DNA from 2 places in the Mesorhizobium sp. M1050 genome. Region 2 is predicted to be linked to the other one. Evidence: riboswitches for the same ligand, from Rfam matches in the RefSeq annotation. Region 2 holds a riboswitch; the other holds the start of a gene.
The links. A riboswitch is a leader RNA that binds a small molecule or an ion and turns the genes downstream of it on or off. The one in region 2 is predicted to bind cobalamin.

Region 1 (7,127 bases), on a different contig from region 2:
GCAGAAGATTTCGCGCTCGCGGAAATCGGGCGCCAGCAGCGGCAGCCTGATGGCGTCGATGCGGCCCATATGGCCGAACCAGCCCTCTCGGCTCGAACGCTCCTCGATCATGAAACCGAGCGACAAGCCCGGCATACGGCTGCCGAGCAGTTCGAGCTCCTTGCGGAAAATGATCTCTTCCGGGCGGCGCGCGCAATTGACGAAGCCGACATCGGTCCATGGCGCACAGTCGTTCAGCCAGCGCAGCATCGACATCATCGGCGTCACGCCCGAACCGGCCGAAATGAACAGATATTTAGCCGCCGGGTGACTGTGCAGCGAAAAATCGCCGGTCGGCCCATAGGCCTTGACGTGCGAGCCGGGCGTCAGATGGTCAAACATCCATCGCGTGCCGGTGCTGCCGGCTTGCGCCTTCACCGTCACTGCGATCGAGAACGGCCGCGATGGCGAGGACGACAGCGTATAGGTGCGCATCAGCGGCCCGTCCGCGGTCGGCAGTTCCAACGTCACGAACTGGCCCGGCTTGTAGCGGAACCAGGTCTGGTTGTCGGAGCGGAAGGTGAAGGTCTTGACGTCAGGCGCTTCGTCGCTGACGCCGATCACCTCCAGCACCTGCAGCCTGTCGTTCCAGGGCGTCATCTGGTCGAGATGGCGATAGAGGCCAAGATCCGTCATCGCATTCATCCTCTCTTGTCCCTCATGTCTTGTGCATGTGATGCAACTAGGCGACGCTGCGCAGCGCCGGCCTTCCGCCTTCGGCGAGGCGCGGGCCGATGAACGACGCGTACCATTCGACGAACTGGATCACGCCGCCCTCATGCAGCTCCGAATAGGGGCCCGGTTCATAGGCGGGCGACAGGATGCCGAGGGCGTTTTCCTCAACGATGCGGCGGTCCTGGTCGTTGGTTTCGGTCCACACATGGGTAAGGTCTTCGATGGTGTAGTCGACGCCCTCGACCGCGTCCTTGTGCACCAGCCATTTCGTCGTCACCGCCGTTTCCGTGGCGCTGATCGGCACCACCCGGAACGTCACCGCGTGATCGATGAGGATATGGTTCCATGTCGTCGGATAGTGATAGTGCATCAAGGTGCCGATGCGGTCGGCGGAGACAGCGTCGGAGAGGTTCTTCTTCACCGCCAGTTTGCCGCTCATGGTGTAGCTGACGGCATCGCGCAGCAGCGGCGCGCGGGTGGCGCGATACTGCCCGGCCGGATCGATGCGGAACTTGCTCGGCAGGCCTGATGCCTCGCATTTGGCCCAATGCGCGACCATTTCGGGGTCGCTGTCGGCGCCGTTGACGCCGGTCACGGTCGGAGCCTCGGGGAAGGTCTTGCACAACTCGGGATGATTGGCGACGCAGTGATAGCACTCGCGGTTGTTTTCCCAGACCAACTTCCAGTTGCCCTTCTCGATGATCGTGCTCTCGAAGGCGACCTTTGCTTCCCGCAACCGGTGCGGCAGCAGATAAGGTTCGATCATCGCCCGCATCGGCGCGAAATCCGCTGGCTCCTTGGCCAGGCAGATGAAGATATAGCCGCCGACGCTCTCGCAGGCGACCGGCTTCAGACCGAACTCACTCTTGTCGAAACCGTCGGCCATCTGACGGGCGAACAGCAGCCGGCCGTCGAGCTCATAGGTCCACTGGTGATAGGGGCAGACGAGCTTTGCCGCAGTACCCTTGTCGGTGTTGCAGACGCGACTGCCGCGATGGCGGCAGGAATTGTGGAAGGCGTTGATCTTGCCTTGCTGGTCACGGACAAGAACAACCGGATAGTCGCCGATCTGCACAGTAATGTAGCTGCCCGGCTTCGGCAGCTCGCAATCATGGCCGATGAACAGCCAATCGCGATACAAGATCAGCTCCATGTCCAGCTTGAAGTAGTCTGGATCGGTGTAGAAGGGCTGCTCTAGCGAAAAGCCTTGCCGACGGCTGTTCAAGCGCCTCAGCATGTCGTTGCGAATATCCATGTCCTGTCCTCGTTATCTAAGGACTGAACTGGTGGTGACGGAGGAAGGATTGGACGCAGGCCGGCGAGGCGCCGGGCATGCACTATCCACCTCTTGATCGCCCACCGCGATCAGTCGAGTCTAGAAATCTCGGGCTGGTTTCCGGGCTCTGGAGTTGTCCTTGCGGACGATCGCGACACCTTCCCAGGCAGTTGCCCAGTGGTCTCCCGTTGCGACTTGAACTCCACCACCGTTGCGGGGGCAGCGCCGGATTTTGACCGGCTTCCCAATTCTCCGCCCCGTCGTCACGAAGCGGCACCTGAGATGGCATGATCTAACCACGATCGCTGGCGCGTCATCGGCATGAAAACGACATCGTATCCATGCCGCGCGACACGCGTGCGAAACGTTCGGGTTGGCGATTGCCGGGCTGAAATCCTATCTCTTCGGCAGCCATCGCCACTTGCAATCTCCTCGAAAGCCGACCCCTTGCCGGCGGCCAAAAAGGCTAACGGTTTCGAAAAGTGACTATTAGCTGATTCTAAAATCGAACCGAACGGTTCGTTTCTGTTGACGGTGCGTGCAGGACATTGTGAACGCCGGGCCTTGGCAACAGTTGGTGATCCAGCGGACGGTTTTGCTTAAACCATTGAAAAAGATAAATAATAAGTAGCGTGTAGAAGCCCTTGGCACAATTTCAAGTAGCGGAATCATGGTCCACACGAAACAACTTCGTGATTGGAAAAGGCGAGGATGCCCTCCCACATCGGGGCTGTCCGAACGACGCGATTTCATTTCCAAGACACGCCGCTAGACGGACGAAAAAGAAGATACTGGAGTACAAAAAATGAAAAAGATCATTCTCACTGCCGCCGCCGTTCTGGCCATTTCCGGCAGCGCCTTCGCTAATGGCAGCGACCACTATGGTTCGAACGCCCCGACAGCCACTGCCGTCGACAGCTCGTACACCGCTTCGGTCAAGAAGTCCGAACCGGCTGCTCAGACACCTGCCCAGGGCAGCGACCGTAACCTCTTCGGCCACTAACAACCAATTCCCAGTTGACGGCGGGTTCGCCCGCCATCCTGGCGAAATCCAGAAATTCAGGAGAGTTGAGATGAAGAAGATCATTCTTGCTACCGCCGCCGTTCTGGCCGTCACTGGCAGTGTCTTCGCCGGCAGCGACAACTTTGGCTCCAACGGCGCCAACCAGCCTGCCACCACCGCCGTCGACAGCTCGTACACGGCTTCCGTCAAGAAGTCGGAGCCGGCCACGCAGGCGCCTGTCAACCATGGCAGCGACCGCAACCTGTTCGGCAACAACTAACATCCGATCAAAACCAACATCCGACAGCGATGCTGCGGGTTAATCGGCAGCATCGAATTCGAGAATACGGAGTGTCAAAAATGAAAAAGATTGTTCTTACTGCCGCCGCTCTTCTGATTGCCGCCGGCAGCGCCTATGCCCGCAACGACAACGTTGGTGGCACCGATATCAACAAGCTGGCGACCTCCAAGGTCGACACCACGCCGACGTCTTCGGTGCGCGACACCGGTTCGCCGGTCTACAAGCTGCTCAATTCGTCGGGCGACGTACCGAAGTCCGCCCCTCAGGGCAGCGACCGGAATCTCTTCGGCCGCTAACAGCCGAAGCTGATCTCCAAACAAGAGCGGCGGGCTGGGCCCGCCGCTCTTGTTTTTGCAACGTGCAGTCTCATCATGGAACCTCAGGCCGCCTTAGCCTCTGCTTCGTGAAGCGCGAAGGACCGCCCATCCGTGTCGAAGATATGCAGGTCTTCGCCATTGGCGCTCAGCCGCAATGTCGAGCCGCGCTTGACCTCGACATTGCCGGGCAGCTTGGTCACCAGCGGCAGATCGGCGCGGCCGATGTCGACATAGACAAGCTGGACCTCGCCGAGCTGCTCGACATAGTCGACCGTCCCTTCGAACAGATAGTCCGCACCGCTGGCAATGATCAGGTCCTCCGGCCGCACGCCAAAGCTCACCGCGGCGCCCTTTGCCGAAGCAGGGGTCGTGATCGGCACGGTTGCCTTGCGCCCGCCGACATGGCTGACGACAGTCGGGTTTCCGGTCCTTTCGATGGTCGCCGGCAGGATGTTCATGGCCGGCGAGCCGATGAACTGGGCAACGAACAGATTGCCGGGCTTCTTGTAGAGATCCATAGGCGTGCCGACCTGTTCGATATGGCCTTCCTTGAGCACAACGATGCGGTCGGCCAGCGTCATCGCCTCGACCTGGTCATGGGTGACGTAGATCATGGTCGTGGCGGGCATCGATTCCTTGAGCTTGGCGATTTCGATGCGGGTGGCGACGCGAAGTGCGGCGTCAAGGTTCGACAGCGGCTCGTCGAACAGGAACACCTTCGGATTGCGCACGATGGCGCGGCCGATGGCGACGCGCTGGCGTTGTCCGCCCGACATCGCCTTGGGCAAGCGGTCGAGATATTTCGTCAACTGCAGGATTTCCGCCGCCTGGCGTACGCGCCGGTCGATCTCGGCCTTGTTCTCCTTCCCGATCTTCATCGAGAACGCCATGTTGTCGTAAACGGTCATGTGCGGGTACAGCGCGTAGGACTGGAACACCATGGCGATGCCCCGCTTCGACGGCGGCACGTCGTTCACGACCTCGCCGGCTATTCTGAGCTCGCCAGAGGTGATTTCCTCGAGCCCGGCGATCGACCTCAGCAATGTCGACTTGCCGCAGCCCGACGGACCGACGAAGACGATGAATTCGCCCGACTTGATATCGAGGTCGATGCCGTGGAGAATGTTCAGATTGCCGTAGGACTTCTTCACTTGTCTTAGCGTGACATCGGCCATTGGGTTCCTCCAGTGATTTGAAATTCAGTCGACGCGCCCGAACCAGGCGCCGTAGCCGCCAAGCTCGATGGAACCGCTGCTTACCTGCCCCGAAAATCCGTGCCCGGGCAAAGGTTGCAGCGATCGGCTGCCAAGGTCAACGTTGGTTGGCCCGGCTCCCAGATTGAAGACGCAGACGATCTGCTCGTTGCCTGCGCGGCGGGTGAAGGCGACGGTGTCGCCCTCGCTTTCGATGAAGGTGATGTCACCCTTGACAAGCGCCGGATGGGCACGCCGGAACGTGAGAAAGCGACGATAGTGCTCAAGCAGCGAATTCTCGTCGCCCTGCTGGACATTGACCGCTTGCGACAGATGCTTGGTCGGCACCGGCAGCCAGGGCTTTGCCGGGGAGAATCCGCCATTCTTGGCGCTGCCGTCCCACACCATCGGCGTGCGGCAGCCATCGCGGCCTTTGAATTCCGGCCAGAAGCGGATGCCGTAGGGGTCCTGCAAGTCCTCGAAGCGCAGTTCCGCTTCGGCGAGCCCAAGCTCTTCGCCCTGGTAGATGCAGACCGAACCGCGCAATGACATCAAGAGCGCCGAGATGACCTTGAGGTAGGCGGTCGGATCGGCTTCGCCAGCCGCCCAGCGCGAGGCCGGGCGCATCACGTCGTGGTTGGAGAAGGCCCAGCACGACCAGCCGTCGCTGGCGACCTTGCCGAAGGATTCCAGCACCGAGCGGACCTTGGCCGCACTGATCTTTTCCGGCGCCAGGAAGTCGAACGAGTAGCACATGTGCACGCGCTTGCCGCCGGCCGTGTAGGCAGCCACAACGTCCAGTCCCCGCTGCGAATCGCCGACCTCGCCGACCGCGGCGGTTGCCGGGTATTCGTCGAGCAGCGCGCGGAAGCGCTCGAGGAAGCCGAGGTTCTCAGGGCGGCTCTTGTCGTAGAGATGGTCCTGATAATTGTAGGGGTTGACCGCGGGTGCGGTCTGGTCGTTGCGCTCTTCCGGCGGCAGCGGCGGATTGTTTTCCAGGCCCTGGCTGTGGAAATAGAAATTGATGGTGTCGAGCCGAAAACCGTCGACGCCACGCTCCAGCCAGAAGCGGGTGACGTCCAGCAACGCATCCTGGACCTGGTGGTTGTGGAAGTTGAGGTCGGGCTGCTCGGCCAGGAAATTATGCAGGTAATATTGCTGGCGGCTGGTGTCCCATTGCCAGGCCGAGCCGCCGAAGATCGATAGCCAGTTGTTGGGTGGCGTGCCGTCCGGGCTGGCGTCCGCCCAGACGTACCAGTCGGCCTTCGGGTTGGTGCGGTTCGACCGGCTTTCCTTGAACCATGGGTGGTTGTCGGCGGTGTGCGACAGCACCTCGTCGATCATCACCTTCAAGCCTAGCCTGTGTGCCTCGGCGGTCAGCGCGTCGAAGTCGGCCAGCGTACCGAACATCGGATCGACGTCGCAATAATCGGTGACATCGTAGCCGAAATCCTTCATCGGCGATTTGAAGAACGGCGAAATCCAGATGGCGTCCGCACCGAGTGCCGCAATGTAGGGGAGGCGGCCGATGATCCCCTTGAGGTCGCCGATACCGTCGCCGTTCGAGTCCTGATAGCTGCGCGGGTAGATCTGGTAGATCACAGCACCCCGCCACCAGTCGCGATCGATGGCGAGGTCAGGTTTCGAGCTGGCCTTCAAAGCGGATCGCATCGTTTCAGCCTCCTTTCACCGAGCCGGCAAGCAGCCCGCGGACAAAATAGCGCTGCAGCGAGAAGAAGACGATCAGCGGCACGATTATGGTCACGAAAGCCGATGTCGTCAGAATCTCCCAGTCGCCACCGCGTGAGCCCAACAACGCATTGAGCTTGGCGGTCAGCACGATCTGGTCTGCCTCTGTACCCAGGAAAACCATCGCCACCAGCAGATCGTTCCATACCCATAGGAACTGGAAGATGGCAAACGAAGCCAGCACTGGGAAGGACAGCGGCAAGACGATCTTGACGAAGATCTCGAAATCGCTGGCGCCATCGATACGCGCCGATTCCATGATTTCGCGCGGCAGGCCGGCAATGTAGCTGCGCAGCAGGTAGATGGCGAAGGGCAAGCCGAAGCCGGTATGCGCCAGCCAGATACCGAGATAGGTTTTCGACGGCATGCCGAAGAAAGCGCCGACGCCGTTGTAGAGTTTCAGGAGCGGGATCAGCGACATCTGCAGCGGCACCACCAGCAGGCCGATGATGACGGCGATCAGCAGCGCCCGGCCGGGAAACCGCATCCAGGCCAGAGCGTAGGCGGCAAAGGCAGCGATCAGGATCGGGATGACGGTCGCCGGGATGGTGACGGTCAGCGAATTCATGAACGA
Region 2 (7,127 bases):
AAGATCAGCCTCGGCGATGCGACCCTCGAAGGCGCCGGGCGCCGAGACGCCTTCGCCCACCGCACCGCCATAGGCGTGCGAGGTGGCGTCGAGATAGGCGCGGCCGACCTCTTCGCGCACTTCCCAATCGCCGGAGGACAAAAGATCCTCGACGCCGGCGCCATAGGTGCCGGGCGAGGTGCCGAAAATGCGTGGGCTGACCTTGCCATCGGCGCGGGTCCTCGCCGCGAGCGGGTTTTCCGAATCCTCCTCGTCACGCGCGGCAACGGCGTTGGCGGCGGCATCGATCAGTGCGATCTGGGTCGGGAACATGTCGCGAAACAGGCCTGATATGCGCCAGGTGACGTCGACACGTGGGCGGCCAAGCGTGGCCAGCGGCAGCACTTCGATGCCGGTGATACGGCCGGTCGCAGGGTCCCATTGCGGCCGGCAGCCCATCAGCGCCAGCCCTTGCGCGATCTCCTCGCCGCCGGTGCGCAGCGAAGCGGAGCCCCAGAGATCGATGACCAGCGAGCGCGGCCAGTCGCCATGCGATTGCATGTAGCCGCGCACGACCTCTTCCGCCGCTGCCTTGCCCAGGTCATAGGCGGTCGGCGTCGGCATGGTGCGCGGATCCGACGTGAACAGATTGCGGCCGGTGGGCAGCACGTCCGAGCGCCCCCGCCCGGGCGCGCCTGCCGGACCGGCCTTGACGTGGCGGCCATCGAGTGCGGCAAGCAGCGCCATCTTCTCCGAATCAGCGCTTTGGCGGCGCATCGCATCGAGCTCGTCATCGGGAGCGCGGCCGTAGATATGCAGCCCGTCCTTGATGGCGAAATCCTTGAGGTCGCAGAGCCAGGCGTCAATGCGGCGCAACGCTTCATCGGGCGCGTCGGTCGTGGCGACGCCGGCTTCGGAGGCGACGCCGGTCTTCTGCGCCGTCTCGACGATCAGCTTGGCAAGGCGGTCACGGCGGCGGCGGTCGAGCCCGTCGGCCTGGGCGTATTCGTCGACCAACCGTTCCAGCTTGTGCTGGTTCTCGTCCAGGCCGGCGCCGGTCAGCGGCGGCGGCAGGTGGCCAAGGGTGACGGCGGCGATGCGCCGCTTGGCCTGTGCCGCTTCGCCGGGGTTGGAGACGATGAAGGGATAGATGACGGGCAGGGGACCGGTGACGATCTCGGGAAAGCAGTTTTCCGAAAGCGCGACCGTCTTGCCGGGCAGCCATTCCAGCGTGCCATGCGCGCCGACATGGACCAGCGCGTGGATGCCCAGCGACTTGCGCAGCCACAAGCCGAAGGCGATCAGCGCATGGCGCGGCGGCAGTGTCGGGTCGTGATAGTCGGCGCGGCGGTCGGCCGAGCGGCCGCGGTCGGGGGCGAGGGCCACAGTGACGTTGCCGAAGGTGGCGGCACGGAAGGGGAATTTGGCGAGGGTAGGTGCGTGAGTACCCCCCTCTGTCCTGCCGGACATCTCCCCCGCAAGGGGGGAGATTGGCAGTGCCGCCGCCTGCGCCTCTTCTGCAACGCTTGAGATTAGCGAAAGCGCAGATGACAGCTCAATCTCCCCCCTTGCGGGGGAGATGTCCGGCAGGACAGAGGGGGGTGCCTCGCGCAAACCTAACTCGTCCTCTGCCTTCCCCCAAGCAGCCTCTACAGCAACCATTGCCGCCTTCGGCAATTCGGTCGAAGAGGCGAGATAGTCGTCAAGCTTCAGCCCGTGGCTGGACGTTTCCAGGCTCTCCAGCAACGCACGCGGCGTCTCCGGAATCCCCTCAACTCCATAGCCCTGTTCGCTCAAGTCATGCAGCATCGCCAACACGCTGGACGGCACGTCGAGGCCGACGGCGTAGCCGGTGCGGCCGGGGGCGCTCGGATAATCCGGGATCAGGATGGCGAGCTTGCGCCCGGCGCGGGGCGTCTGCTGCAGGCGGATGAAGGCCGCGACGCGGTCAGCCACCTGCGCGACGCGATCGGGTTCCGGTCGGTTGGCGAAGGCGCGGTGGCCAAGCGCGGGATCGGTCTCGCTCTCGCCCTTGAAGGAGATCGCGCCGGCGAGGATGCGGCCGTCGAGTTCGGGCAGCACGACATGCATGGCGAGGTCGGCGGGCGCCAGGCCGCGCTGGTTGTTTTCCCAGATATCGCGGCGGGTGGTGGCGACGATGACCTGGAAGACGGGCACGCCGGCGCGGTCGAACAGAGTTTCGACGCCGGGCTCGGCGCCGGAAGCGAAAGCGGTCGCGGTGATGATGGCGGCGGGTTTCAGGAAGGCCAGTGACGTTTCCACGAACGCCAGGGATGCTGGGTCCTTGAGGCTGGAGACGAAGATGGGGACGGGGTTGATGCCGCGCTGCCGCAGCGCCTCAAACAGGGCGTCGATGGGCGCGACATCGGCGGCCAGCAGCATCGAGCGGTAGAACAGGATGGGCACGACGCTTCCCTCCCCCTCGAGGGGAGGGTGGCCCGAAGGGCCGGGTGGGGTCGGTACGACCGGACTCGACGTCTCTTTGAGTCGGCGCGTCTCAGAGAGGACCCCACCCCCGGCCTGCGGCCGGACCCTCCCCTCGAGGGGGAGGGGGACGACGCTGCGTTCGGGGTCGTAGTAACCGGCTTTCGGCACTGCGACCGGCTCTGCTACGTCCGCATCGGACCCCGCTAACCTTGCCAACCTTCGCACCAGCGCGCTCATATTCGCCAGGCCGCCCTCGCGGAAATAGTCGAGCAAGCCGTCGAGTTCTTCGCGCGGCAGCGTCGAGGCTTCGATCAGCCTTAGGTCCTCGTCGCGGCATTCGCCAGGCAGCAGCGCCAGTTTTATACCGCGCGCCCGCGCCGTCGAGGCAAGCTGGTCGCAGCCGTAGCGCCACCAGTCGTAACCGCCGAGGATGCGGACGAGGATGATTTTGGCGTGACGGGCGACGCTGTCGACCCAGAGGTCGACGGACATGGGATGGCGCAAGTCGCGCAGTGCCGCCAGCCGCATCGAGGGCAGGCGGTCGGCGTCGGCCTTCCACGCTGCCGCCAGTCCGGCGAGGTCGCTGTCGGTGAAGGACAGGGCCACGATATCCGCCGGCGTCTGCCGCAGATCGACCGGCTCGGCGAGGTCGTCGAGCGAGGCGGATGTCGTGGTTAGGATGTGCATCGCAACCTGTGTCCGAAATCAGCCGGCGAGTATACGCTCGATAGCCGGGCGGTTCAGCCCCTTGAGGCCGATGACGACAAGGCGCGAGCGGCGGTCGTCCTGCGCCGTCCAGGCGCGGTCATAGTAGTGGTTGACGCGCGGCCCGACGGCCTGCAGCAGCAGCCGCATCGGCTTGCCGCCGACCTCGACGAAGCCTTTCACACGCAGCACGTTCTCTTCCTCGGCAGCCGTGGCGACGCGTTTCGCCAATTCGTCCGGATTGGCGATCGAGGCAATGTCGACGATGAACGTATCGAAGTCGTCATGCTCATGGTCGAAGGCGCCGTCGTGATGGGACTTGCGGTTCTCGATATCGTCCTCGACCGCGAGTCCGAGGCCGAGCAGCACGGAGGGATCCACCTTGCCATGCGACGTCGGCACGATCTTCACCGCGCGGGCGGAGTGTTCGTTGATGATGGCGTTGGCGCGGGCGGTGCCGGTGGCGTCCATCAGGTCGCTTTTCGACAGGATGATCAGGTCGGCGCAAGCGATCTGGTCCTCGAACACTTCCTCGACCGGGTCGTCGTGGTCGAGCGTCTCGTCCTGGGCGCGCTGCACCTGGAGTGCCTCCATGTCGTTGGCGACGCGTCCCTCGGCCAATGCCGGCCCGTCGACCACGGCGATGACGCCATCAACGGTCACGCGGCTTTTCACGCTCGGCCACTGGAAAGCCTGGACCAGCGGCTTGGGCAAAGCGAGGCCGGAAGTCTCGATCAGGATGTGGTCGACCTTCGGAGTCAGCGCGAGGATCTGGTCGAGCGCCGGCACGAAATCGTCGGCGACGGTGCAGCAGATGCAGCCATTGGCCAGTTCGACGATGTTTTCCTCGGGGCAGGTGTCGATGCCGCAGCCCTTCAGGATCTCGCCGTCGATGCCGATGTCGCCGAACTCGTTGACGATGATGGCAATACGCTTGCCGCCGGCGTTTTCCAGGAGATGGCGGACCAGCGTCGTCTTGCCGGCGCCGAGAAAGCCGGTGACGACGGTGCAGGGGACGCGGGAGACGGAAGCAGTCATTTCAAGTCCTTCAACAGGTCGAGGGGAGGGATGCGGGCAACAAGGCCGCGCTTCAGGCTATCGGGGCGGCCGCGCCACGGGATCAAACCGTCGGCCGAGGTGGCGAAGAGCTTCGCGCCGGTGACGAGATCGCTGCCACTGGTTGCCGTCAGGTCGCCGAAGACATAACTCCAGCACCCGTCGCGCAGGATGGCGGCGCTGAGCCGCCGCTTGCAATTGCCGAGACATTCGACGCTGCTGATGCGAATGTTGTCGCCCGACGCGGCGCGTCGCGTGTCGTCCGCCAGCAGTTCGCCGGCGCGGGGATGGGCGTCGGAGCCGGTTTCATCGCGGCAGGAGGCGCAGACGATCACGGTGACGCCAGCCAAGGCATCATCATGGCCGGACGAAACATCCGCTGTGCCAGCCGAAAAACTGCTGTCGTGGTCCAAAGATCGTGCTCCTTGCCCGGAAACCCGCCGGACGATCGGATTCTGTAGTCGCAGACGGCAGGTCTCCTGGCTCGCGGGTCATTGCCTTGGGTAGCCGCCTTCCCGGGATCACCCCAGTGGCTTTCGGCCTTGGCTCTTCGCTTACAGTTGCGGGGACAGCCGCGGATTTGGGATTTCGTCCCTCACCGCATTCCCTCTTAGCTCCTCTCGTTGAAGAGAAGAGACCGTCTGTACCGGATTTAGGCTTTTGCAGGCGGCAGTGTCAACGCGGCTTACGACACGGCGATGTCGGCCAGCGCCGGACCCAAGTCACCGGCGGGCGTCACTTCCATGCGCTCAAGGCCAAGCCAGCCCTGCATCTGTTTCAATTCCTCGAAGAGCTGAGCAGCGGTTTCAGGCGGCGCACCGGACTCGGCATAGGTGGCATGGACGCGCAGGGCACTGGCCGGCCGGTCGGCCTTGAGGTCGACGCGCGCGACGATCCTGTCGCCGAGCAGGAACGGCAGGACATAATAGCCGTATTGCCGCTTGTCGGCCGGCGTGTAGATTTCGATGCGGTAGTGGAAATCGAACAGCCGCTCGGTGCGCGAGCGTTCGAAGACCACCGGGTCAAACGGCGCCAGCAGGGCGCGTGCCTCGACCTTGCGCGGCAGACGGGCATCCTTGTGAAGATAAGCTGGCTTGTCCCAGCCTTCGACGCGCACCGGCAGCAATTCGCCTGTTTCAACCAGTTCCTCCAGCCGGCCTTTCATGTCGGCCGGCGACAGGCGGAAATAGTCGCGCAAATCGCCTGATGTCGCGATGCCGTGGGCTCGGGCGGAAATGCGCAGCAATTCGCGGTGCGCGTCCTCGGCGGCCGGAACCGGAAGATCGAGGATCGCCTGCGGCAGCACACGCTCGGGCAGGTCATAGAAGCGTTCGAAACCGCGACGGTGCGCCGTAGTGATGCGTCCGGCCCAGAACAGCCATTCGAAGGCATGCTTGGCATGGCTCCAGCCCCACCAGCCACCCGAGCCCTTCTGGCCCTCGAGCGCGGAGGCGGCGGTCGGGCCGCGCTCGACGACCTGGCGGTAGATCTCTTCGACATAGGCGGCGTGCTCGCGGCCCCATTTGGCAAGGCCCAGATACATTTCGTCGCCGCGCTCGGCCCGTTGCATGCGCCAGCGCATCAGCGGGTATGTCTTGACCGGCAGGAAAGAGGCCTCATGCGCCCAATATTCGAAGACCGTGCGCTTGCGCGTCATGGCCGCATTGTCGAGCAAGGCGAGAGGGTAAGGGCCAAGGCGCGAATAGAGCGGCATATAATGAGCGCGCACCACCGCGCTGACGGAATCGATCTGCAGCAGACCGGTTCGAGCCAGCACGCGGGCAAAATGGCGGCGGTCTGGCGTAGCTGTTGGGCGGGGATCGAGAAAACCTTGGGCGGCAAGCGCGATGCGCCGGGCCATGGGGAGCGAGATCTTTTCCTTCATGCAGGCGTCACTCTGAGGGCGATGATCGGTGATTCCGGACAATGCTAGCAGGGTTTTGGCAGCAACCATGTCAGGAGAGAAAAGTGGAGTAAAAAGCGAAGGAAATCAAACAGGAGCGGATCGGACCAGTTTGCCGCGATAAGCCGTCCAGGTCAGTGTTTTGAACAAGGTTTGACTTGCTTCGCTGGAAGTGCTGCGCTAACCCTCGCCGCGTTGCAGCATAGGCCCTTAAAACGGTTCAGCGGTTAAACTGTCACGCTTCCGCATTAGGGTCCGGTGCTGTAATCAACGTGGATTGGCGCCAACGGAAAGCCGAGCATGAACGCACTATTGAGCTCATACCTGCCCATCGTCCTGTTCATCGGCGTGGCGCTGGTTGTCGGCCTGGCGCTGCTGGCCGCACCCTTCCTGGTGGCTTACCGCAACCCCGATCCCGAAAAGCTTTCCGCCTACGAGTGCGGTTTCAACTCGTTCGACGACGCCCGCATGAAGTTCGACATCCGATTCTACCTGGTGTCGATCCTGTTCATCATCTTCGACCTGGAAGTGGCCTTCCTGTTTCCGTGGGCGGTGTCGTTCTCGAAGATCGGAATGCTCGGCTTCTGGTCGATGATGGTGTTTCTGGCGGTGCTGACCATCGGCTTTGCCTATGAATGGAAAAAAGGAGCGCTGGAATGGGATTGAACGACAGTTCAGGCACCCTCGTCGCGCCGAAGCCTAAAGGTATCCTCGATCCCAATACCGGCCGGCCGGTAGGGGGAGACGATCCCTTCTTCCTCGAGATCAACAACGAACTGGCCGACAAGGGCTTTCTCGTCACCTCGACAGAGGCGCTGATTACCTGGGCGCGCAGCGGTTCGCTGATGTTCATGACCTTCGGTCTTGCCTGCTGCGCGGTCGAGATGATCCACACCTCGATGCCGCGTTATGACTCGGAGAGGTTCGGCGTCGCGCCGCGCGCGTCTCCGCGCCAGTCCGACATCATGATCGTCGCCGGCACGCTGACCAACAAGATGGCGCCGGCGCTGCGCAAGGTCTACGACCAGATGCCGGA

Region 1: linked by a shared signal. The riboswitch ahead of NKH57_RS15220 (aromatic ring-hydroxylating oxygenase subunit alpha) and the one ahead of NKH57_RS07065 (DUF1636 family protein) in region 2 are both predicted to bind cobalamin.

What each region holds. Positions count from the first base shown of each region.
Region 1 covers NZ_JAMYMV010000023.1:50,403-57,529, reverse strand. The annotation lists gene NKH57_RS15225 (FAD-binding oxidoreductase) at 1-675, opposite strand, end outside; gene NKH57_RS15220 (aromatic ring-hydroxylating oxygenase subunit alpha) at 722-1,969, opposite strand; cobalamin riboswitch at 2,085-2,286, opposite strand; gene NKH57_RS15215 (DUF680 domain-containing protein) at 2,796-2,993, shown strand; gene NKH57_RS15210 (DUF680 domain-containing protein) at 3,064-3,273, shown strand; gene NKH57_RS15205 (DUF680 domain-containing protein) at 3,354-3,590, shown strand; gene NKH57_RS15200 (ABC transporter ATP-binding protein) at 3,674-4,786, opposite strand; gene bglA (beta-galactosidase BglA) at 4,811-6,475, opposite strand; gene NKH57_RS15190 (carbohydrate ABC transporter permease) at 6,480-7,127, opposite strand, start outside.
Region 2 covers NZ_JAMYMV010000008.1:35,592-42,718, forward strand. The annotation lists gene cobN (cobaltochelatase subunit CobN) at 1-3,114, opposite strand, end outside; gene cobW (cobalamin biosynthesis protein CobW) at 3,133-4,170, opposite strand; gene NKH57_RS07065 (DUF1636 family protein) at 4,167-4,601, opposite strand; cobalamin riboswitch at 4,641-4,845, opposite strand; gene NKH57_RS07070 (winged helix-turn-helix domain-containing protein) at 4,874-6,073, opposite strand; gene NKH57_RS07075 (NADH-quinone oxidoreductase subunit A) at 6,392-6,757, shown strand; gene NKH57_RS07080 (NuoB/complex I 20 kDa subunit family protein) at 6,748-7,127, shown strand, end outside.